One region of the Cellulomonas sp. NPDC055163 genome, then DNA from elsewhere that is predicted to be linked to it. Evidence: predicted binding sites of a transcription regulator. Region 1 holds the regulator's gene; the other holds the start of a gene.
What was found. Region 1 encodes LexA, which represses DNA repair genes until DNA is damaged. Its sites were predicted from a motif close to TCGAACANNTGTTCGA; they were not measured.

Region 1 (11,641 bases):
CACGCCGACGTCGGTCCCCGACAGACCGGTGAGCACGACCACGGCGGGGGCACCGGCGGCGAGCAGCCGGTCCAGCGCCCCGAGACCCATCGCGTCCGGCAGGCCGAGGTCGAGCAGCACGCAGTCGACGTCGAGGCGCTCGACGGCCTCGTCGAGGGTCCGGACCCACGTGAGGTCGACGTCGAGCCCCGCGTCCTGGAAGTGCTCGTCGACGAGCAGCGCGTCGCCGTCGTCGTCCTCGACGAGCAGGACCCGGATCCGCGGGTTCCGCGCGTCGCCCTCGATCAGGTCGCCGGTCCCGGCACCGAGGTCGGGGAGCACGAGGGCACCGTCGGGCGCTCCTGTGCTGTGCGTCGTCACGCAGGGTCCTCTCGTCGGGCGGTGTGGCGGGGGCAGCCTAGAGCCGGACGAGCCCGGTCGCGCACCCGGGCGGGGTGAGAAGCGGCACGGGCGGGCCGGGGGGCGGTGCACGGCACCGGCGTCGTGGGCGGATAATGGACGGCCGCTCGCGCCGTCGCGCGGGCGACCCGGAACCGGCGAGACCGTGTCCGCACGCACGTGCGCGGACCCGGGGACCTCGTGGACAGGAGCGCACGTGGCGGGGATCGAGTCGGAGCTGCGCCGTGAGCAGGAGACGGTCGACGGCCTCTACGGACGCCTCGACGCGCTGCGCACCCAGACGCGGGAGCGACTCGCCGACGTCCGGCGCGGCGGCCCGTCGGGATCCCCCCAGAACCGCAGCGAGCGCGACGCGTTCGCGACGCTGTACGAGGACCGCCTGGCCCAGCTCGAGGCCGTCGAGGACCGGCTCGCGTTCGGCCGTCTCGACCTGGCCGACGGCGACGCCCGGTACATCGGCCGGATCGGCCTGACCGACGACCAGCACGCGTCGATGCTCACCGACTGGCGGGCCCCGGCAGCGCAGGCCTTCTACCGGGCGACGGCCGCCCAGCCCGACGGCGTCGTGCGGCGCCGGCACCTCGTGACGCGGGGCCGCGCGGTCACCGGTGTCGAGGACGAGGTGCTGGACCTCGACGTCCTGGCGTCCGCCGACGGGCTCGACGCGGACCAGCGCGAGCGGCTCATCGGGGGCCTGTCGGGCGAGGGCGCCCTGCTCGCCGCGCTCGCCGCGGGCCGCACGGGCCGGATGGGTGACATCGTCGCGACCATCCAGGCGGAGCAGGACACGATCATCCGCTCCGACCTGCAGGGCGCGCTCGTGGTCCAGGGCGGCCCGGGCACGGGCAAGACCGCCGTCGCTCTGCACCGCGCCGCGTACCTGCTGTACGCGCACCGGCGACTCCTCGAGCGCTCCGGGGTCCTGCTCATCGGCCCGAGCCGGACGTTCCTGCGCTACATCGACCAGGTGCTGCCCTCGCTCGGCGAGACGGGCGTGGTCACGACGACGATCTCCGAGCTGTTCCCCGGTGTCGTCGCCGGCGGCACCGAGGACGAGGCGGTCGCCGAGATCAAGGGCCGTGCGCTCATGGCTCGCGTCGTCGCGCGGGCGGTGCGTCAGCGCGAGCGGGTCCCGCGTGAGGCGACCGAGATCCGGGTCGACGGGCGGACCGTCGTGGTGACGCCGTCCGACGTGCAGTCGGCCATCGCCCGGGCGCGGCGCGGCCACCGCCCGCACAACCAGGCCCGGGTCGCGTTCGTGCGCGACATGCTCGGGCGGCTCGCCGCGCAGTACGTCGAGCAGCTCGGCTGGGAGGTGCCGCCCGACGAGCGCGGCGAGATCGTCGAGGAGCTCCGCACCACGCGCGAAGTCCGGATCGCGCTCAACCTCGCGTGGATGCCGCTCACGCCGCAGGGCCTCGTGACCGACCTGCTGACCAAGCCGGCGCGGCTCGCCGCCGCGGCGCCCGAGCTGTCCCGGCGCGAGCGCGACCTGCTGCTGCGCGACCGGGACGCGCCGTGGACCCCCGCGGACGTCCCGCTGCTCGACGAGGCCGCGGAGCTGCTCGGCGAGGACGACCAGGCCGCGCGGGCCCAGGAGCGCGCGGACGCCGCCCGCCGCTCCGCCGAGGTCGACTACGCGCGGCGGGTCCTCCAGTCGTCGGGGAACGACGGGCTCGTGTCGGCCGAGCTGCTCGCGGACCGGTTCGCGAGCAGCGGCCCGCGGCTCACCACCGCCGAGCGCGCGGCGGCGGACCGGACGTGGACGTACGGCCACGTGGTGGTCGACGAGGCGCAGGAGCTGTCCGCGATGGCGTGGCGCATGCTCGTGCGCCGCGTGCCCACCCGGTCGATGACCGTCGTCGGCGACGTCGCGCAGACCACCGCCCGCGCGGGCGCCCGGAGCTGGGCGGGCATGCTCGACCCGGTCCTGCGCACGTCGTGGCGCCTGTCCGAGCTCACGGTGAACTACCGGACGCCCGCGGCGGTCGCCGACGCCGCCCAGCGCATGGCGCGCGCGGCGCGGCTGCCGGTGAGCACGCTGACGTCCGCCCGCGAGGTCCCGGACGCCCTGCGTCTCGCCCGCGTCGCGCCGGACGACGTCGCGCGCACCGCCGTGGACGAGGTGCGTGCGGCGCTCGGCGTCGTCGGGGACGCGTCCGGCGGCGGGCGCGTCGCCGTGCTCGGTCCCCCGGAGCTGCTCGCGCGGGTGCACGACGCGCTCGGCGCGGCGGGGCTCGCACCGCAGGCGCCCGACGGCCGTGCCGCGGCGGACCTCGACTCGCCCCTGTCGTTGCTCACGCCGCGCGAGGCCAAGGGGCTCGAGTTCGACGCCGTCGTCCTGCTCGAGCCGGCCGACGTGCTCGCCGAGAGCGCCGGTGACCTCTACGTGGCGATGACCCGGCCGACCCGCGAGCTGCGCGTCGTGCACAGCGCTCCGCTCCCCCGCGGGCTGGAGGACGCGGAGGGCTGAGCCTCCGCACCGTGCGTCACCGTGCGGCACCGCCGGACGGTGGGGCCTCGACGGGCCCCGCGCCGGGGCGGTGCTCACGTCGGGGCGTCGCCGCGCGCGCGACCTCGGCGTCCGGCCGCGCTGCGCGACGGTCGCTGCGCGGGTCAGGTGCCGTCGCAGGCGACCTGTCCGACGCGGGCCAGGCCGGCGAGGTCACCCTGGCCGAGGTCCGTGCGCGCGCCGGTCACGGGCGCCATGAGCTCGTCCGGCGTGTCGACGTGGTCGAGCCCGACGACGTGCGCGAGCTCGTGCACGACCACGGCACGAGCCCGGGCGTACCCGTCGGGGCCGGCGAGGATCGCCGTGAGGTCCGGCGCGTCGAGCAGCACGCGCCCGCCGGCGAGGAACTGCGAGCGGCCGTCGGCGCCGGGCACGACGGACGCGCCGCCGAGACCCGCCGTGGGGCCGGCGAGCTCCGGGGACAGCGTCTCGTCGGACCACGCGAGCAGGACGGGCGCCCACCCGTCGCCGTACCGCGCCTGGACCAGGGGACGTTCGAGGTCCGGCTCCTCGGACGTCAGGCCGGCGTCGACGAACGTGAGGCCGGTCGCGGCGGCGACCAGGGCGACCGACTCGGTGACGAGCTGCCCGCCCACCGCGGGCGCGCCGTCGGGGCGGACGACGTAGCGGATCGGGCGGCACGGGTCGAAGCCGACGGGCTCCCCCGTCGGCCCGTCGTGCAGGAACGCGTACGCCCCCGAGGTCGTCACGGGCACCGGCGGTCGCGGGCGGACGGCACCCTCGACCGGCGCGGGGACGGACACCAGGCGCCCCTCGACCGACACCATCGCGCGCGGCGCCGCGAGCCCGATGACCGGCTCCAGCGCGCCCCGCTGCCACGCGAGGGCCGTGAGGACCACCGCGAGCACGGTCAGGAAGCCGGGGTGCAGCACCCGTCGGCGCGTCGCGACGGGCCGCGCGGACCGTGCGAGACGCGCTGCGCGGCGACGGTACCGCCACATCGACAGGCTCACGCCGCGAGTCTGTCAAGCGCTCCGCAGGGGCGCGTACCACGGCACGGGTGAAGCGGCTGCCCACAGGGGTGAAAGTGTCCGAGGGACGGGACCGGCTTGGACGCCCCCGGCCCGGGGAGCACCATGGGGGCGTGCTACGCGCCCTCCTCCTCGAGAACCTCCACCCCCAGGCCCGGACCATCCTCGAGTCCGCCGGCTTCGACGTGACCACGCGGACGGGGGCGCTCGACGAGTCCGAGCTCGTCGACGCGCTCCAGGGCGTCCACCTCCTCGGGATCCGTTCCAAGACCCACGTGACCGAGTCCGTGATCGCCCAGGCGCCGGACCTGCTCGCCGTCGGCGCGTACTGCATCGGCACGAACCAGATCGACCTGGCCGCTGCGGCGGACCGCGGGGTCGCGACGTTCAACGCCCCGTTCTCGAACACCCGCTCGGTCGTCGAGATCGCGATCGCCGACATCATCGCGCTGACCCGCCGGCTCACGGAGTTCAACTCCGCGATGCACGCGGGCGTCTGGAACAAGAGCGCCGAGGGTGCGCACGAGATCCGCGGCCGCACGCTCGGGATCATCGGCTACGGCAACATCGGTACGCAGCTGTCCGTCCTCGCCGAGAACCTGGGCATGTCGGTCGTGTTCTACGACACCGCGGAGAAGCTCGCGCTCGGCAACGCGCGCCGCGCGGAGTCGCTCGACGAGCTGCTCGACGTCGCGGACATCGTCACGCTGCACGTCGACGGCCGCAGCGGGAACGCCGGCCTGTTCGGCGAGAAGCAGATCGCCCGCATGCGTCCCGGCTCGATCTTCCTCAACCTCTCGCGCGGCTTCGTGGTCGACTACGCGGCGCTGCGCGACGCGATCGTGTCGGGGCACGTCGCCGGTGCGGCGGTCGATGTCTTCCCCACGGAGCCCAAGCGCAAGGGCGACCCGTTCTCCTCGGAGCTCCAGGGCCTGCCGAACGTGATCCTCACGCCCCACACGGGCGGGTCGACCGAGGAGGCGCAGGAGGCGATCGGCCATTTCGTCTCGAACAAGGTCCGCGACTACCTGGCGACCGGCTCGACGACGCTCAGCGTCAACCTGCCGAACGTCGCGCTCGACCAGCCGCCGGGCGCGCACCGCCTGGCCTACCTGCACCGCAACGTCCCGGGGGTGCTGGCGGCGGTGAACGCGACGCTCGCCGAGCACGGCGTCAACGTCGCCGGACAGCTCCTCGCGACGCGCGGCGAGATCGGCTACGTGGTCACGGACACCGACGCACCGGTCGAGGACGCCGTGCTCGACGCACTGCGCTCGCGCCCCGAGTCGGTCCGGCTGCGCCTCCTCTCCTGAGCACCGGTCCGGGCTCCCGACGCCCCGGCCCCTGAACGTCACGAGGTGCCCGGACGAGCGATCGTCCGGGCACCTCGTGGCGTGTTCTGCGGGTCCCCGTCGCCGGCTCCGCCCGTCCGTGCGGTCAGGCCGAGCCGGACTTGCGCCGGAACTGCCGCTGCACGGGCCCCGCGGTCTCCGAACCGTGCACGCTGCCCGTGTTGCGTGAGCCGTCCGCGGACCGGTGCTGGGCCGCCGCCTTCTTGCGGTCGAGCGCCTCGCGGAACTTCGCCTTGGCGTCCTGGGCGACCGGCTCGGTCGTCGTGCTCTCGTCGTGCTCCGCCATCGCGGAACCTCCTCGTCGTGGTGGGTCCGGGAAGCCCGGCCGGCGGAGCGGGTCGCTGCGCTGCAGGGTCAGCCTCCCCGAGTCGGACGCGCAAAGCCAACCGGATTCGGGCATCGACGGGCCGTGCGGCGTGGCCCGTTCGTGGTGCACATGGAACACCACCCGCCGTACCGCTCAGTAACCTACGGCTCCGTAAGTTACGCTCGCGTAGTGACCACGACGTCCGACCGGCCCTGGCTCGCCTCCTACGCACCCGGCACGCCCGCCGACATCGAGGTGCCCGACGAGCCGCTCGTCGCCAGCCTGGTCCGCGCTGCGCAGCTGCACCCCGACCGGGTCGCCGTCGACTTCCTCGGCCGCGAGACGACCTACTCCGAGCTCCTCACCGAGGTCGAGCGCGCCGCGGGGGCCCTGCACGGGCTCGGGGTCCGCGCCGGCGACCGCGTCGCGATCGCCCTGCCGAACGGCCGGGCGCACGTCGTCGCGTTCTGGGCCGTGCTGCGCCTCGGCGCCGTCGTCGTCGAGCACAATCCCACCTACTCCGCAGGCGAGCTCGAGCACCAGCTCCACGACTCCGGTGCCACGGTCGCGATCTGCTGGGAGCAGACCGCCGCGCGCGTGGCCGAGGTCCGCGCGCGCACCGCCGTCACGTCCGTCCTCGCGGTCGACATCTCGCGCGACCTGCCCTGGCGCTCGCGCCTCGCCCTCACCCTCCCGGTGCCCGCAGCACGACGCATGCGCGCGAAGCTGCGCGGACCCGTCCCCGCCGGCGCGCTCCGCTGGCACGACGCCCTCGCCCACGCCGAGCCGATCGCGGCGGACCACCCGTTCCCGACGGCCGGCGACGTCGCGCTCCTGCAGTACACGGGAGGCACCACCGGGACCCCCAAGGGCGCCGTCCTCACCCACCGCAACCTCGTGGCGAACGCCGTCCAGGGCGCCGTCTGGACCGGGCTCGGCAGCGGCTCCGAGACGATCTACGGCGCCCTGCCCTTCTTCCACGCGTTCGGACTGACGCTGTGCCTGGCGTTCGCCACGCGCGTCGGAGCCACGCTCGTCGCCTTCCCGACGTTCGACCCGGACGCCGTGCTCCGGGCGCAGGCCCGGCGGCCCGCGACCTTCATGCCGGGCGTCGCCCCGATGTTCGACCGCGTCGCCCGCGCCGCCGAGGAGCGCGGCACGGACCTCCGCTCGATCCGGGTCGCGATCGCCGGAGCCATGCCGATCCCCGCCGAGACGGCCGAGCGCTGGGAGCGGCTGACCGGCGGGCTCCTCATCGAGGGCTACGGCATGACCGAGACGTCCCCCGTCGCGCTCGGCAACCCGTGCACCCCGGCCCGCCGCCCCGGCGCCCTCGGGCTGCCGTTCCCCAGCACCGAGATCCGCATCGTCGACCCCGAGGACCCTGCGCGCGACGTCGCCGCCGGCGAGCGCGGCGAGCTGCTCGTGCGCGGGCCGCAGGTCTTCTCCGGCTACTGGCAGCGCCCGGACGAGACGGCGGAACAGCTCCTCGACGGCGGCTGGCTCCGAACCGGGGACGTCGTCACCATGGACGACGACGGCGTCGTCACTCTTGTGGACCGGATCAAGGAGATGATCAACGCCGGCGGGTTCAAGGTGTACCCGTCGCAGGTCGAGGACCTCCTCCGGACCATGCCGGGCGTCGCCGATGTCGCGGTGGTCGGGGTCCCCGGGGGCGACCTGGGTGAGAAGGTCGTCGCGGCCGTCGTGCTCGTCGACCCGACCCGGACTCTCGATGTGGCGGCCGTGCGCGCCTGGTGCGAGCAGCGCCTCGCGCGTTACGCCGTGCCGCGGGAGCTCGTCATCATGACCGAGCTGCCGCGCTCCCAGATCGGGAAGGTGCTGCGCCGGGTCGTGCGCGACCAGGTCCTCGCCGCCGGCACGTCCGCCTGACGCCGGGTCCGGCGGCGCACAGCGTCGGGTCCGGAGGCTCCGGCGGTCGGCCCAGAGGCTCAGAGGCTGTCGGTCCGGACGTCGGTCCGAAGGCTCTGGCCGCCGGTCCGGAGGCTCAGGCCGCCGGTCCCGAGGTCAGGCCGTTGGTCCCGAGGCTCACGCCGTCGGGTGCGGGCGCGCCGCTCCCGCCGGTGAGGCGTCGGGCTCCGTGCCCGGCTCACCCGCGCCGGGCCCTCCGTTCGAGGCCGCTGCGCGCGCTGCCTCGTGGTCGGCGCGGAGCACGGTGATCGCCGCCTCGAAGTCCTCGAGGGAGCTGAACGCCTGGTACACGCTCGCGAACCTCAGGTAGGCCACCTCGTCGAGCTCGCGCAGCGGGCCCAGGATCGTGAGCCCGATCTCGTAGGCGTCGAGCTCGGCGCTCCCGCTCGACCGGATGGTCTCCTCGACGCGCTGGGCGAGCAGCGCGAGGTCGTCCTCGCTCACCGGCCGGCCCTGGCAGGCCTTGCGGACGCCGTTGATGACCTTCTCGCGGCTGAACGGCTCGGTGGCACCGGAGCGCTTGACCACCGAGAGGCTCGCCGTCTCGACGGTCGTGAAGCGGCGGTTGCACTGAGGGCACTGGCGGCGACGACGGATCGAGGATCCGTCGTCGGAAGTCCGGGAGTCGACGACGCGGGAGTCCCCGTGTCGGCAGAAGGGGCAGTGCACGCCTGAGAACCTAAGCGCTCACGCTGGGACGACGCAACAGCGACGCCGGTCAGCGCTGGACCGGGAGGACGAGCTCCTGGCCCGCGTCCAGTCCTGCCGTCGCCAGCCCGTTGAGCGCCTGGAGCTCGAGGACGACGTCCCGGACGTCCTCACCGGGCCGGGCGCTCGCCGCGGCGATCTGCCACAGGGTCTCGCCGGCAGCGACGGTGTACGTCGTGACCTCGAGGGCGCGCGTCGGACCGTCGGCGAGGGCCTGGCCGCCCTGCACGCCCGCCGCGAGCACCAGGGCCGCGAGCAGCAGGACCACGAGCCGGCCACGGCGGGTCAGGCGCAGCGGTCGCTCCTCGGCGGGCACCACGGTCGAGCGGTGTGCCGCAGCGACCGGGCGCCGCAGCGACGCGGCCCCGGGACGAGCCGGAGCACCCGCCGCGCCGCTCACGGGCGCCGGGCGGGCCAAGCCGCCCGTGCGAGGCTCTCCTGCCTCCGACGAGCGGGCACCGGCGGCCCGCAGCGACGCAGCAGCACTGCGCGCCCGCTCGCCGCCCTGCATCGGTGCGGCCGGACGCGCACGACGCGGAGTCGGCACTGCCGCGACCTGCACATCCGGCGCGGCGAACCATGCCTCGCGAGCCCGTGCAGCTGCGCTCCCCCGGCGCACGTCCGAGCCGCGTGCTGCCGTGGAGATCACCATCGCACCCATGCCGCCACCCTCCCTCGTCGACCCCGCGCTCCCCGCGCGGGTTCGAACACGTGTTCGTCGAACGCTTGTACGGTTCTACCACCCCGCATCGCGAGATGTCGAGACACGCTCGAACAGATGTTTGATCCGTCACCCCTGCTCCCCTAGGCTGACGTCGCAGGAGACAGCGCACCACGAGGCACTGACACGGGCGCTGGCCAGCACCGATACATCTGGAGGCGACGGTGGCGAAGCAGCGCGGGACCGAGGAGAGGGTGGACGCCACGGGCGGCGCATCCCGTGGCGGCCTGGCGTCCGTGCACACGCTGCCCGACGCGGCCCCGGACGGCGACGGGCTCACGGCACGCCAGCGCCTCGTGCTCGAGACGATCCGCACGTCGGTCGAGTCGCGCGGCTACCCCCCGAGCATGCGCGAGATCGGCGACTCGGTCGGGCTGACGAGCCCCTCGAGCGTCAAGCACCAGCTCATGGCGCTCGAGCGCAAGGGCTACCTGCGCCGCGACCCGAACCGTCCGCGGGCGATCGAGGTCGTCCAGCCGGACGACTCGCGCGGCGTCGCCCCCTGGTCGGCGCCGAGCGTCACCGCGACGGCCTCGGCCCGCCTGGGTGACGAGGACAGCGCAGCACGGGACTCCGCGCCGGCGCCGTCGTACGTCCCCGTCGTCGGGCGGATCGCGGCCGGTGGGCCGATCCTCGCCGAGCAGGTCGTCGAGGACGTCTTCCCGCTGCCGCGCCAGCTCGTCGGCGACGGTGACCTCTTCCTGCTCAAGGTCCAGGGGGACTCGATGGTCGAGGCCGCCATCTGCGACGGCGACTGGGTCGTCGTGCGGCGCCAGCCCGTCGCCGAGAACGGCGAGATCGTCGCCGCGATGATCGACGGCGAGGCGACCGTCAAGACCTTCAAGCGCGCCGACGGGCACGTGTGGCTGCTCCCCCACAACCCGGCGTACGCCCCCATCCCGGGGGACGACGCCCAGGTGCTCGGTCGGGTCGTGAGCGTGCTCCGCAGCCTCTGAGGCGCCTGGCGCCGCGCCGCGGCGCGCTCGACCCGACGGCCGCCCCGGGCCCGCGATCAGCGGGCGGGGCGGCCGTCGTCCTCCGGAGAGGTGCGTTCCGGGGTCAGAACCCGAAGCGGCGGGCCACCGCGCGCAGCGTCTCGGCCGAGCGACGCAGCCCGGCGAGCTCGTCCGCCGACATCGGCACCTCGAGCCGCTCACCCACACCCTCGCGACCCACGAGGGCCGGGACCGAGAGGCACACGTCGCGGATGCCGTGGTAACCGTCGAGCAGCGAGGAGACCGGCAGGATGCGCTGCTCGTCCTTGATGACGGCCTCGATGATGCGCGACCCGGCGAGCGCGACCGCGTAGTTCGTCGCTCCCTTGCCCTCGATGATCCGGTACGCGGACTCGACGACCTCGCGCGCGATGCCGTCGCGCACCTCCGAGGTGAGCGGACCGCGGCCGTTGATGCCGTTCCACTCGAGCAGCGGCACGGCCCCGATCGTCGCGGAGCTCCACAGCGGGAGCTCGGTGTCGCCGTGCTCGCCGGCGACGTACGCGTGCACGTTCTGCACCGCGACACCGGTCTGCTGGGCGATGAGGTAGCGCAGGCGCGAGGAGTCGAGCACCGTGCCGGACCCGAACATCTGGGTCGGCGGGAGGCCCGACTGCTGGAGGGCGGCGTAGGTGACGATGTCGACCGGGTTGGTGACCATGATGTAGACCGCGTCGGGTGCGACCTCGACGAGCGGCGGGAGGATCTTTCCGACGAGCGAGATCGTCGCCTCCGCGAGGTCGAGGCGGCTCTGCCCGGGCTTCTGCTTGGCCCCGGCCGTGACCACGACGACGTCCGCGCCGGTGCACACCTCGATCTCGTCGGACCCGACCACCTCGGCCATCGGCATGAACTGGATGCCGTGCCCCAGGTCGAGCGCCTCGGCCTCGACCTTGGCCTTGTTGATGTCGTAGAGCGCGACGCTGCGAGCGGCGCCGCGCATGAGGGCCGCGTACGCCATCGTCGAGCCGACCGCCCCGGCTCCGACGATCGCGAGCTTGCTGGTCCGTCGCACCTGCCCCGCCGTCACGCCCGTCAGGCCCAGGTCGTCCCCGTCGTTCTCGCTCACGCGTCCTCCTCACCGGTGGGGCCCCCGCGGCCCCGACGCCCGCTGGCGCCGTGACCAGGCTAGTTGCTCGCCGTGGTGCCGACCCGCCCGTCGAGGCGGCGCAGGGCGGCCTCGACGACCCCGCGGTCCGTCGTCCGCCAGAACCCCGGGAGCGAGCGCGTGAGGAAGTCGCCGTAGCGGGCCGTCGCGAGCCTCGGGTCCAGCACCGCGACGACCCCGCGGTCGTCGACGCCCCGGATGAGCCGGCCCGCACCCTGGGCGAGCAGCAGGGCCGCGTGCGTCGCCGAGACCGCCATGAAGCCGTTCCCGCCGGACGCGGCGACGGCCTCCGAGCGGGCGGAGCGCACCGGGTCGTCCGGCCGCGGGAACGGGATCCGGTCGATCAGCACGAGCTGGCACGCCGGCCCGGGCACGTCGACACCCTGCCAGAGGGAGAGCGTCCCGAACAGGCACGTGCGCTCGTCCGCAGCGAAGTCCCGCACGAGCGTGGGCAGCTGGTCCTCGCCCTGCGCGAGCACGGGCACGTCGAGCCGCTCGCGCATCGCCGCGGCGACCGCGTCGGCGGCCCGCCGCGAGGAGAACAGGCCCAGCGTGCGGCCGCCGGCCGCCTCGATCAGCGCGGCGATCTCGTCGAGCTGGGCGTCGGTCGCGGGT
Region 2 (11,641 bases), on a different contig from region 1:
ACCTGCTCGCCGTCTGGCGCGTGCACGGGCTCGACGAGATCCTGCGCCGCGTCTGGGAGGCGGGCGTGGTGCTGGCCGGCGTGAGCGCCGGGTCGATCTGCTGGTACGTCGGCGGCACGACCGACTCGTTCGGTCCGGAGCTGCGGCCGGTGGCGAACGGCCTGGCGCTGCTGCCGTACGGCAACGGCGTGCACTACGACTCCGAGGCGCGGCGGCGCCCGCTGGTGCATGCGCTCGTCGCGGACGGGACCCTGCCGACGACGCACTGCACCGACGACGGGGTCGGGCTCGTGTACCGCGGCACGGAGCTCGTCGAGGCGGTGTCCGAGCGTCCGGGGCAGGGCGCGTACGTCGTGCGGCGGGACGGCGGACGGGCTGTCGAGCAGCGGCTGGAGCCGCGTCGCCTGCCCGCGATCCGCTGAGAGCAGCGCGACCCCGCGGCACCGACCGGCGTCGCAGCCCGAGCGACCGGGTGCCGGTCAGCCCGCGGCTGACCCGTCGAGCCAGGCCAGGGCCCCGTGCGCGGCGGCGACCCCCGTGCTGAACGACGCCTGCAGCAGGTAGCCGCCCGTGGGCGCCTCCCAGTCGAGCATCTCGCCCGCGACGAACGTGCCCGGCATCCGGCGCAGCATGAGCGACCCGTCGACCTCGGCCCACGCGATGCCGCCGGCCGTCGAGATCGCGCGGTCGATCGGCATCGTCCCGGTCACCTCGACGGGCACCGCCTTGACCAGCGCGGCGGCCACGTCGGCGTCGCTCGGCAGGGGACCGCGGGCCGCCTCGCGGACGAGCGAGATCCCGGCGGGGTCCAGGCCGATCGCGCGGCGCAGCCAGGTGGTGCCGGAGTCCTTGGGTCGCCGCCGCTCCCGCAACCGGTCGGCGAGCTGCCGCACCGTGTGGTCGGGGCGCAGGTCGACGTCGAGCACGGCTCGTCCGTCGGCGTCGAGGGCCTCCCGGATGGCGGCCCCGAGCGCGTACACCGGGCCTCCCTCGAGACCGCTGCGTGTCACCATCGCGTCGCCGCGCACGGTCCGTGACGCGCCGGTGCTGCGTGACCCGCCGAGCGACCCTCCGCGCGCGGTCAGTGCCACGTGCTTGAGCGGGGTCCCCGCGAACCGGTCCGCGAACGTGGCGGCCCAGCCGACCCGGACCCCGACGTTCGCGGGCCGCAGCGGCACGACCTCGACGCCCTGCTCGGCGAACGGGCCGGTCCACCCGCCGTCCGAGCCGAGCCGCGGCCAGGACGCCCCGCCGAACGCGAAGACGGTCACGTCGCTCGTGACCTCGGTCTCCGAGCCGTCGGCCCGCGCGAGCCGCACCGTCCCGGGTGGCTGCGCCCAGCCGGTCCACAGGTGCCGCCGCTCGACCCGGACCCCCAGGTCGGCGAGGCGCGCGAGCCAGGCCCGGACGAGCGGCGTGGCACGGAACGACCGCGGGAACACGCGTCCGCTCGAACCGACGAACGTCGGCTCACCCAGTCCCGCGCACCAGTCGCGCAGGTCCTGCGGTCCGAATGCCCCGAGCGCCGGCGCGAGCCGCTCGGAGGCGCTGCCGTACCGGGCGAGGAACGGCCCGGGCGCCTCGGAGTGCGTGATGTTGAGCCCGCCGTGCCCCGCCAGCAGGAGCTTGCGGGCCGGCGAGGGCATGCGGTCGTACACCGTGACCGTGACGCCGGCGCGCCCGAGCACCTCCGCCGCCATGAGGCCGGCCGGTCCGCCGCCGAGCACGGTGGCGGTGGTCATCGTCGGTGCGCGACGAGCCGTGGGTGGGGGGCACACGGCGACGCTAGCCCACCGGTCGCCGCGCGGTCGTCGACGTCCGGCCGCGTGGGGTCGCACGGCACCGGGACGACGGAGCCTCGAACGCCTGGACCGTTCCGCCGGTCCTTCCGCCGCTCTAGCCTGGGCGTGGACGCCGGAAGGAGCCGAGGATGCCCGCGACCGAGCGGTCCCGTTCCCGGGGTCGCGCGCGCCGCGCCGGGGAGCCGTCGCGGCCGGAGCGACACGTCGGGCGGAGCCGGAACGGTCGCCGCCGGCCACGGTCACGGCGGACCGGTGTCGCCGTCGCACTCGTCGCCGCTGTCCTGGGCGCGGGGTGCGGCGCCCAGGACCGCCCGGCACCGTCGATCACCGGCGTGCACGTCGACGTCCTCGGCCTGTGGAGCGGCCCGGAGCGCGACAGCTTCTCGACCGTCGCCTCGCGGTGGGAGTCCGGCACGGGCGCGGTGCTCGACTGGGAGGACTCGCAGGACGTCGCGGGTGACCTGGCTGCGCGGCTGGCGGCCGGTGACCCGCCGGACGTCGCCGTGCTGCCCAACCCGGGCCTGCTGCGTGCGCTCGCGGACCAGGGCGTCCTGGTCCCGCTCGACGCCGACCGCTTCGCGCGGGACTACGGCCCGGCCTGGATCGACCTCGGGAGCCGCGACGGCACGCTGTACGGCGTCGTCGTCAAGGTCTCGAGCAAGGCGACGGTCTGGTACTCCCCTCGCGTGTTCGCCGCCGAGGGGTACCGCGTACCCGCGACGTGGGACGACATGACGGCTCTCGCGGACGACGTGGTGGCCCACGGCCGTGCGGCGTTCTCCGTGGTGGCGCCGCGCGGGCCGGGGAGCGGCTGGGCACTGACGGACTGGGTCGCGCAGCTCGTGCTCGGCGCGTGCGGCCCGGAGCTCTACGACCGGTGGGTCGCGGCTGAGATCCCCTGGACCGACGCGTGCGTGCGCGGGGCGTTCGACCGGTTCACGGGCGTCGTGCGCACCCCGGGGTACGTGCTCGGCGGCGCCGCGGGCATCCTCGCCACGAGCGACGCGACGGGGGCGGACCCGCTGTTCACCGACCCCCCGGGCGCAGCCATGCACCCGCTCGCCTCGTTCGCCCAGGGGTTCATCGCGTCCGCGCACCCGGACCTCGAACCGGGGGAGGACTACGACGTCTTCGCCTTCCCCCCGGTGGACCCCGACCTCGCCGGGGCGACCACGGTCGGCGGCGACGTCGTCGTCCTGCTCGACGACACCCGGGCGGCGCGCTCGTTCGTGACGTTCCTCGCGGGCGCCGACGCCCAGCGGGCCTGGGTGGAGCTCGGCGGGTACACATCAGCGAACCGGCAGGTCCCGCCGCAGGCGTACCGCGACCCCGTCGCACGCAGGATCGCCGCGGACCTCGCCGGTGCCGAGCTCGTCCGCTTCGGGGCCGGCGACCTCATGCCCGCTCCGGTGCAGCGCGCGTGGTGGGCGGGGATGGTGACGCTCGTCGAGGACCCGACGAGCCTGGACGCGATGCTCGACGCGATGACCCGGACCGCCGCGGGCGCGCGCTGATCACCCGCGGGGCCGCGGGTGCCGGGGGTCAGAGCGGCGCGGGCTCCGGCCAGCCGCCGATCACGACGTTCCAGCCGCGCACGGTCGTCGACGCGACGACGCCCTCGCGCGCGAACGGGTCGGCGGCGAGCAGGGCGTCGAGCGTCGCCCGGTCGTCGGTGCGGAACACGAGGAGGGCGCCCGGGTCGCCGTCGGCCCACGGCCCCGAGGCGAGGAGCGTGCCCTGCTCCGCGAGGCCGCGCAGGTAGGTGCGGTGCTCGGGCCGCACGGCGTCCTGCACGTCACGGCGCTCGTCATAGGTGTACGTCACGGCGAAGATCGACATGCGGACATCCTGCCGCACCGCCCGCGTCGCCCGGCCCGGCTGCGCGGGCTGCCCGGGCCGGTGAGAGAGTGCGGGGGTGACCACGAGCGCTCCCACGCAGCCCCCGGTCCCCGACGTCGCGCTGCTCGACGGGACCGCGGTCCCGCAGCTCGGGCTCGGGGTGGACAAGGTCGACGACGACGGTGCGCGGGAGGCCGTCGCGACCGCGCTCGCCGCCGGGTACCGGCTCGTGGACACCGCGACGCTCTACGGCAACGAGGTCGGCGTCGGGCGCGCGCTGCGGGAGTCGGGCGTCCCGCGCGAGGAGCTCCACGTCACGACGAAGCTGTGGAACGACGACCAGGGGCGCGAGCGCACGCTGCGCGCGTTCGACGAGTCCGTCGCGCGGCTCGACGTCGGGGCGCCGGACCTGTACCTGATCCACTGGCCGTGCGCCGGCCGGGACCTCTACGTCGAGACCTGGCAGACGCTCGTCGGGCTCCATGAGGACGGCCGGGTCCGCTCGATCGGGGTGTCGAACTTCCAGCCCGCGCACCTCACGCGCATCGTCGAGGACTCGGGCGTCGTGCCCGTGCTCAACCAGGTCGAGCTGCACCCGTACCTCCAGCAGCGTGCGCTGCGGGAGCACCACGCGCGCCTCGGTGTCGCGACGCAGGCGTGGGCGCCGCTCGGAGCCGGGAACGGCGTGCTCGACGACCCGGTGATCGTGTCCGTCGCCCGGTGCCACCGGGTCACGCCCGCGCAGGTGGTGCTCCGCTGGCACCTCGACCTGGGGACGCTCGTGATCCCGAAGTCGGTGACCCCGGGGCGGATCCGGGAGAACGTCGACGTCTTCGGCTTCGAGCTGACCGACGAGGACCACCGGCTCGTCGCCGGGCTCGACCGCGGCGAGCGGGTCGGGCCAGACCCGGACGTCCTCGGGGCCTGAGCGGGGCCCGCCTCGCACGTCCGGCCCACATCTCGACCCGTCCGGCGCCTCGCACCGCTGCCCGGGCGCACGTCCGTCGCGGTCACCAGCCGCGGGCGCGCCACTCGTCGAGGTGCGGTCGCTCGGCGCCGAGCGTGGTGTCCGCGCCGTGCCCCGGGTAGACCCACGTGTCGTCGCCGAACCGGTCGAACACGCGGTCGACGACGTCACCCAGCAGCGCCGTGAACCGCGCGGCGTCCCCTCCCGTCGCGCCCACGCCACCGGGGAACAGCGAGTCCCCGGTGAGCAGGTGCACCCGGGCAGCGACGGCGCCCTCCGCGTGCACGTGCTCGGGCTCGCGGTAGGCCAGCGCGACCGAGCCGGGGGTGTGCCCGCGCAGCGCGACGACCTCGAGCACCAGGTGGCCGACCGTGAGCGTGTCGCCGTGCCGGAGCCGGCGGCGCACCGGCACGCCGGTCGCCGCGGTGATCGCGTCGGCGTCGGCGTCCCCGGCGGCCACCGGTGCACCCGTGAGCGCGACGACGGACGCGAGCGCGCGGTGGTGGTCCGCGTGCTGGTGCGTGGTCACGACGACGTCGAGCCGAGAGGTCGCGGACACGTCGTGCAGCAGCTCCGCGAGCCGGTCGGGCTCGTCGGCGGCGTCGACCAGGAGCTGTGCGCCGCTGCCGCGGCACGTGAGCAGGTAGGCGTTGTTCGCCATCGGCCCGACGGCGAGCTTGCGCACCACGACCTCGTCGAGCTCGCGCACGTCGGCCGGGCCACCGGGCCGCACGTCCCCGGTGTACGTCACGACGCACCGTCGGGGGTCGTGCCGACCGGCTGCAGCTGCGCGCCGGCGAGTGCACGGTCGTGGCTGCGGACGGCGCGGACCAGGGCGAGGTGCGAGAGCGCCTGCGGGTAGTTGCCGGCCATGCGGCCCTCGACCGGGTCGTACTCCTCCGCGAGCAGGCCGAGCTCGCCGCCGAGCGCCGTGAGGGTGTCCAGCGCGGCGCTCGCCCCGGCCACGTCACCCTGCCGCGCGAGCGCGTCGGCCAGCCAGAACGAGCACGCCAGGAACGGGTGCTCGCTGCCGGCCAGCCCGTCGTCGGTGTGCTCGGCGCGGTAGCGGAGCACGAAGCCCGGGGCGACCTCGAGCTCGCGCCGGATCGCCGAGACCGTCGAGCGCATCCGGGGGTCGTCCGGGGGCAGGAAGCCGACCTGGAGCATCTGGAGCAGCGACGCGTCGGTGTGGGTCGCGCCGTAGTGCTGCACGAACGTCCCCAGCCCTGCGTCCCAGCCGTGCTCGAGGACGTCGGCGTGGACGGCGTCGCGCGCGCGGCGCCACTCGTCGACCGGGCCCGGCAGTCCGTGGTCCTCGACGGCCCGCACGGCGCGGTCGAGCGCGGCCCAGGACATGACCTTCGAGTGCGTGAAGTGGCGGGGCTCGCCGCGGACCTCCCAGATGCCGCGGTCCGGCTCGCGCCAGCTCGTGAGGAGGTCCCGGACGAGGTGCCGCTGCATCGCCCACGAGTCGTCCGACTCGGCGAGCCCGCCCGCGCGCGCCTCGTGCAGCGCGCACATGACCTCGCCCAGGACGTCGTTCTGGGTCTGCCCGACGGCGGCGTTGCCGACGCGCACCGGCCGTGACCCCGCGTAGCCGGGAAGGTGGTCGAGCGTGCGCTCGGGCAGGTCGCGCCGCCCGTCGACGCCGTACATGATCTGCAGGTCGGCCGGGTCGCCGGCCACGGCGCGCAGCAGCCACCCGCGCCACGCCGTCGCCTCGTCGCGGTAGCCGTGCTCCAGGAGCGCCTCGAGCGTCATCGCCGCGTCACGCAGCCAGCAGAACCGGTAGTCCCAGTTCCGCTCGCCGCCGAAGTCCTCGGGGAGCGACGTCGTCGGCGCCGCGACGATCCCGCCGGTCTCGGCGTGCGTCAGCAGGCGCAGCACGAGCAGCGAGCGGACGACCTGCGGGCGGTAGGAGCCGGTGTAGTCGCAGCGCCGGGCCCACTCGCCCCACGCACCGAGGGTCGCGTCGACGCGGTCGGGGATCGTCAGCCGCTCCGGCACCTCGGACCACGAGTGCGTCCACGTGACCGCGAGCTCGGCGCTCTCGCCGGCCGCGAGCTCGAACTCGTCGCGGTGCACGCGCCCGTGCGCCGAGGGCAGACGGTCCCCGCGCAGCAGGAGCGAGTCGGGGCCGGCGACGGCCTGGATGCCCTCGACGCCGTTGACGTCGTGGACGTGGTGCACCCACGGCACGGTCGCGCCGTAGCCGAAGCGCACGACCCACTCGTGCTCGACGGCCACCGTGCCCGCGGTGCACTCGATGCGCCGGACGAGGTCGGCGCGGCCGTCGCCGACCGGCATGGCGTCCGTCACGACCGCGGTCCCGGTGGGCGACGTGTACATCGTCCGGAGCACGAACGAGTCGCCGGCGTAGGTGCGCGAGACGTCCGTCGCGTCGGGGACCGTGAGCAGCCACCGTCCGTGCTCGCGGGTGCCGAGCAGCGCGGCGAACGACGCGGGGGAGTCGAACCGGGGCAGGCAGAGCCAGTCGACCGATCCGCGGCGGGAGACGAGCGCGGCGGTGTGCCCGTCGCCGAGGACCGCGTAGTCGGCGATCGGCGGGGGAGTGTGGAGGCGCATCGGTCCATCATCGGCGAGCTGCGCGCACCGCACCCGGCGACGGCCCGGCGGAGTGGCGCCGGTCACGTTCCGTTCGAACACCTGTGCGGCATGTCGGAGGGTCGACGTAGCATGTCGGGGTGAATGATCGTCTGGTGGTCCAGGGGGCCCGCGAGCACAACCTCCGCAACGTCGACCTCGACCTCCCGCGGGACAGCCTCATCGTCTTCACCGGGCTCTCCGGCTCGGGCAAGTCGTCGCTCGCGTTCGACACGATCTTCGCCGAGGGCCAGCGCCGCTACGTCGAGTCGCTCTCGGCGTACGCGCGCCAGTTCCTCGGGCAGATGGACAAGCCCGACGTCGACTTCATCGAGGGCCTCTCGCCCGCGGTCTCGATCGACCAGAAGTCGACCAACCGGAACCCGCGGTCGACGGTCGGCACGATCACCGAGGTCTACGACTACCTGCGCCTGCTGTTCGCTCGCGCCGGGACCCAGCACTGCCCGGTGTGCGGCGAGCGGGTCACCGCGCAGACGCCGCAGCAGATCGTCGACCGCCTGCTCGAGCTCCCCGAGGGGACGCGGTACCAGGTGCTCGCACCGGTCGTGCGCGGGCGCAAGGGTGAGTACGCCGACCTGTTCAAGGAGCTCCAGGCCAAGGGCTTCGCGCGGGCGCGCGTCGACGGGGAGGTCGTCCAGCTCACGAGCCCCCCGACGCTGGAGAAGAAGCTCAAGCACGACATCGAGGTGGTCGTCGACCGCCTCGTCGCACGCGAGGGCGTGCAGCGCCGGCTCACCGACTCGGTCGAGACCGCGCTCGGCCTCGCAGGCGGCCTGCTCGTCGCCGAGATGGTCGACGCGGACGCGGACGACCCCGAGCGCGAGCGCCGGTTCTCCGAGCACCGGGCGTGCCCCAACGACCACCAGCTGACGCTCGAGGAGATCGAGCCGCGCACCTTCTCCTTCAACGCCCCGTACGGCGCGTGCCCCGAGTGCACCGGGATCGGCTCGCGGCTCGAGGTCGACCCCGACCTCGTCATCCCGGACGAGGACCTCTCCCTCGCGGACGGCGCGGTCGCGCCCTGGTCGCAGGTCTCGAGCGAGTACTTCGCGCGCGTCCTGACCGCGCTCGCGAGCGACCTCGGCTTCTCCATGGACGCCCCGTGGCGGGCACTGCCCGAGCGCGCGAGGAAGGCCGTGCTGTACGGCGAGAACCACGAGGTGCACGTCAAGTACCGCAACCGCTGGGGCCGTGAGCGGCAGTACTCGACCGGGTTCGAGGGCGTCGTGACGTTCCTCGAGCGGCGCTACGCCGAGACCGAGTCGGAGTGGAGCAAGGAGAAGTACGAGGCCTACATGCGCGAGGTCCCGTGCCCCGTGTGCGACGGCGCGCGCCTCAAGCCGGAGGTCCTCGCGGTGCGGGTCGGCGGGCACTCGATCGCCGAGGTCTGCGCGCTGCCGATCCGCGAGGCGCGCGACTTCCTCGACGCGCTCGAGCTCAGCGAGCGCGAGGCGGCGATCGCGACGCAGGTGCTCAAGGAGATCCAGGCCCGGCTCGGCTTCCTGCTCGACGTCGGCCTCGACTACCTCTCGCTCATGCGCCCCGCGGCGACGCTCTCGGGCGGCGAGGCGCAGCGCATCCGCCTCGCGACGCAGATCGGCTCGGGTCTCGTGGGCGTGCTGTACGTGCTCGACGAGCCCAGCATCGGGCTCCACCAGCGCGACAACCGCCGCCTCATCGACACGCTGACGCGCCTGCGCGACCTCGGGAACACCCTGATCGTCGTCGAGCACGACGAGGACACCATCCGCACGGCCGACTGGATCGTCGACATCGGCCCCGGCGCGGGCGAGCACGGCGGCCGCGTGGTGCACTCGGGCGACCTCGAGGGGCTCCTGGCGTCGCCGGAGTCCGTCACGGGTGCCTACCTGTCCGGTCGTCGCTCGATCCCGATGCCGAGCAAGCGGCGCAAGGTCGACCCCAAGCGCAAGGTCACGGTCGTCGGCGCGCGCGAGCACAACCTGACGGGCATCGACGTGTCGTTCCCCCTGGGGACCCTCACGGCGGTCACCGGCGTCTCGGGCTCGGGCAAGTCCACGCTGGTGAACTCGATCCTCTACACCGTCATGGCGAACGAGCTCAACGGCGCACGCCAGGTCGCGGGTCGGCACAAGAGGGTGACCGGGCTCGAGCACCTCGACAAGGTCGTGCACGTCGACCAGGGGCCCATCGGGCGCACGCCGCGGTCCAACCCGGCGACGTACACCGGCGTCTGGGACCACGTCCGGAAGCTGTTCGCCGAGACGACCGAGGCCAAGGTCCGTGGGTACACGCCCGGGCGGTTCTCGTTCAACGTCAAGGGCGGGCGCTGCGAGGCGTGCTCCGGCGACGGCACCCTGAAGATCGAGATGAACTTCCTGCCCGACGTCTACGTGCCGTGCGAGGTGTGCCACGGCGCGCGCTACAACCGCGAGACGCTCGAGGTGCACTTCAAGGGCAAGACCGTCGCCGACGTCCTCGCGATGCCGATCGAGGAGGCTGCGGAGTTCTTCGCCGCCGTCCCCTCGATCTCCCGGCACCTGCGCACGCTCGTCGACGTCGGCCTCGGGTACGTGCGCCTCGGCCAGCCGGCCCCGACGCTCTCGGGCGGCGAGGCGCAGCGCGTCAAGCTCGCCACGGAGCTGCAGCGGCGCTCGACGGGCCGCACGGTCTACGTGCTCGACGAGCCGACGACCGGCCTGCACTTCGAGGACATCCGCAAGCTGCTCGCGATGCTGCAGTCGCTCGTCGACAAGGGCAACAGCGTGATCGTGATCGAGCACAACCTCGACGTCATCAAGAACGCCGACTGGGTCATCGACATGGGCCCCGAGGGCGGCAGCGGCGGCGGCAAGGTCGTCGCCGAGGGGACGCCCGAGCGCGTCGCGCAGGTCGCGGCGAGCCACACGGGGCGCTTCCTCGCCGAGGTGCTCGAGCCCGAGGCGCGGCTCGCGTCAGCCTGACGCACGCACGCACGCACGCACGCACGCACGCGCCGGGCGGGCTGAGCTACGCCCGCCCGGCCGCGTGCACCGCTCAGCCGGGGACCCCGCGCGGGAGGGGCCCGGCGCCCGCGTCGACCGCCGCGCCGGGTGGGCCGACGTGCACCGGCGACGGCGCGTGGCGCACGGGGAAGTTGACCGACCGCGCGATGAAGCAGTGCTCGTGCGCCCGGGCGTGGAGCTCGGCGAGGTCGGTCCCGGGCTCCGCGGACCCCGCCGCGACGGTCACGCGAGGACGCAGGACGACCTCCGTGAACTGCCCGTGCCCCGCGGCCTCGACGCGCATCGTCCCGCTCGCACGGTCGCGGTACCCCGTGACGACGACCCCGGCCGTGGCCGCGAGGTGCAGGAACCAGAGCATGTGGCACTGCGCGACAGCCGCGACGAGCAGCTCCTCGGGGCTGTAGCGGTCGGGGTCGCCGCGGAACGCCGGGTCCGAGGACCCGGGGAGCGGCGGCTTGTCGCCGATCAGCACCTCGTGTTCTCGGCTGTACGCGGTGTAGCTCGTCGTCCCGCTCGTGCCGGCGCCCGTCCAGACGACCTCGGCGGCGAACGTGTGAAGGGGTCCCATCGGCCCACGCTAGCGCGGTGGCCGTCCGGTCCGGCGCGAGTCCGCCCGCCGCGGTGCTCCGCTGCCCGCGAACGCGTGACGTCCGCTGTGGGCGCCCCGACTTAGGCTCGTGGCATGGCCGATCCTGCGACCTACCGTCCTGCCCCGGGCGAGATCCCCGACTCCCCGGGCGTCTACCGCTTCCGTGACGACCACGGCCGGGTCATCTATGTCGGCAAGGCGAAGAGCCTGCGCTCGCGCCTCAACAGCTACTTCCAGGACGTCGCGGGCCTGCACCAGCGCACGCAGCAGATGGTCACGACGGCGGCGTCGGTCCAGTGGACGGTCGTGGGCACCGAGGTCGAGGCGCTCGCGCTCGAGTACTCGTGGATCAAGGAGTTCGACCCGCGGTTCAACGTCAAGTACCGCGACGACAAGAGCTACCCGTACCTCGCGGTGACGCTCGCCGACGCGTTCCCGCGCGTCCAGGTGATGCGCGGTGCCAAGCGGGCGGGGACGCGGTACTTCGGCCCGTACGCGCACGCGTGGGCGATCCGCGAGACGGTCGACCTCCTGCTGCGCGTGTTCCCGGTGCGGACGTGCTCGGCGGGGGTGTTCAAGCGCGCGAACCAGCAGGGCCGCCCGTGCCTGCTCGGCTACATCGACAAGTGCTCGGCGCCGTGCGTCGGGCGGATCTCGCCCGAGGACCACGCCGACCTCGCGCGCGACTTCTGCGACTTCATGGCGGGCGACACCGCGAAGTTCACGCGCCGGCTGACCACCCGGATGCGCGAGGCCGCCGCGGAGCTCGACTACGAGCAGGCGGCCCGGCTCCGGGACGACATCGCCGCGCTCGAACGGGCGACCGAGCGCAACG

Region 2: the regulator LexA is predicted to act here: its motif matches at 7,268-7,283, upstream of uvrA (excinuclease ABC subunit UvrA).

Annotation. Positions count from the first base shown of each region.
Region 1 is NZ_JBSGSU010000011.1:16,664-28,304, forward strand. Features, by position in the region: gene ACWFNE_RS18690 (PP2C family protein-serine/threonine phosphatase) at 1-288, opposite strand, end outside; gene ACWFNE_RS18695 (HelD family protein) at 596-2,872, shown strand; gene ACWFNE_RS18700 (matrixin family metalloprotease) at 3,016-3,885, opposite strand; gene serA (phosphoglycerate dehydrogenase) at 4,017-5,216, shown strand; gene ACWFNE_RS18710 (DUF5302 domain-containing protein) at 5,341-5,541, opposite strand; gene ACWFNE_RS18715 (AMP-binding protein) at 5,752-7,455, shown strand; gene nrdR (transcriptional regulator NrdR) at 7,612-8,163, opposite strand; gene ACWFNE_RS18725 (LysM peptidoglycan-binding domain-containing protein) at 8,213-8,521, opposite strand; gene lexA (transcriptional repressor LexA) at 9,151-9,879, shown strand; gene ACWFNE_RS18735 (L-lactate dehydrogenase) at 9,983-10,987, opposite strand; gene ACWFNE_RS18740 (ATP-dependent DNA helicase) at 11,047-11,641, opposite strand, start outside.
Region 2 is NZ_JBSGSU010000013.1:20,494-32,134, reverse strand. Features, by position in the region: gene ACWFNE_RS19585 (Type 1 glutamine amidotransferase-like domain-containing protein) at 1-422, shown strand, start outside; gene ACWFNE_RS19580 (NAD(P)/FAD-dependent oxidoreductase) at 480-1,742, opposite strand; gene ACWFNE_RS19575 (ABC transporter substrate-binding protein) at 2,135-3,316, shown strand; gene ACWFNE_RS19570 (YciI family protein) at 3,345-3,641, opposite strand; gene ACWFNE_RS19565 (aldo/keto reductase) at 3,718-4,569, shown strand; gene ACWFNE_RS19560 (MBL fold metallo-hydrolase) at 4,652-5,359, opposite strand; gene ACWFNE_RS19555 (glycoside hydrolase family 15 protein) at 5,356-7,194, opposite strand; gene uvrA (excinuclease ABC subunit UvrA) at 7,314-10,175, shown strand; gene ACWFNE_RS19545 (OsmC family protein) at 10,249-10,785, opposite strand; gene uvrC (excinuclease ABC subunit UvrC) at 10,900-11,641, shown strand, end outside.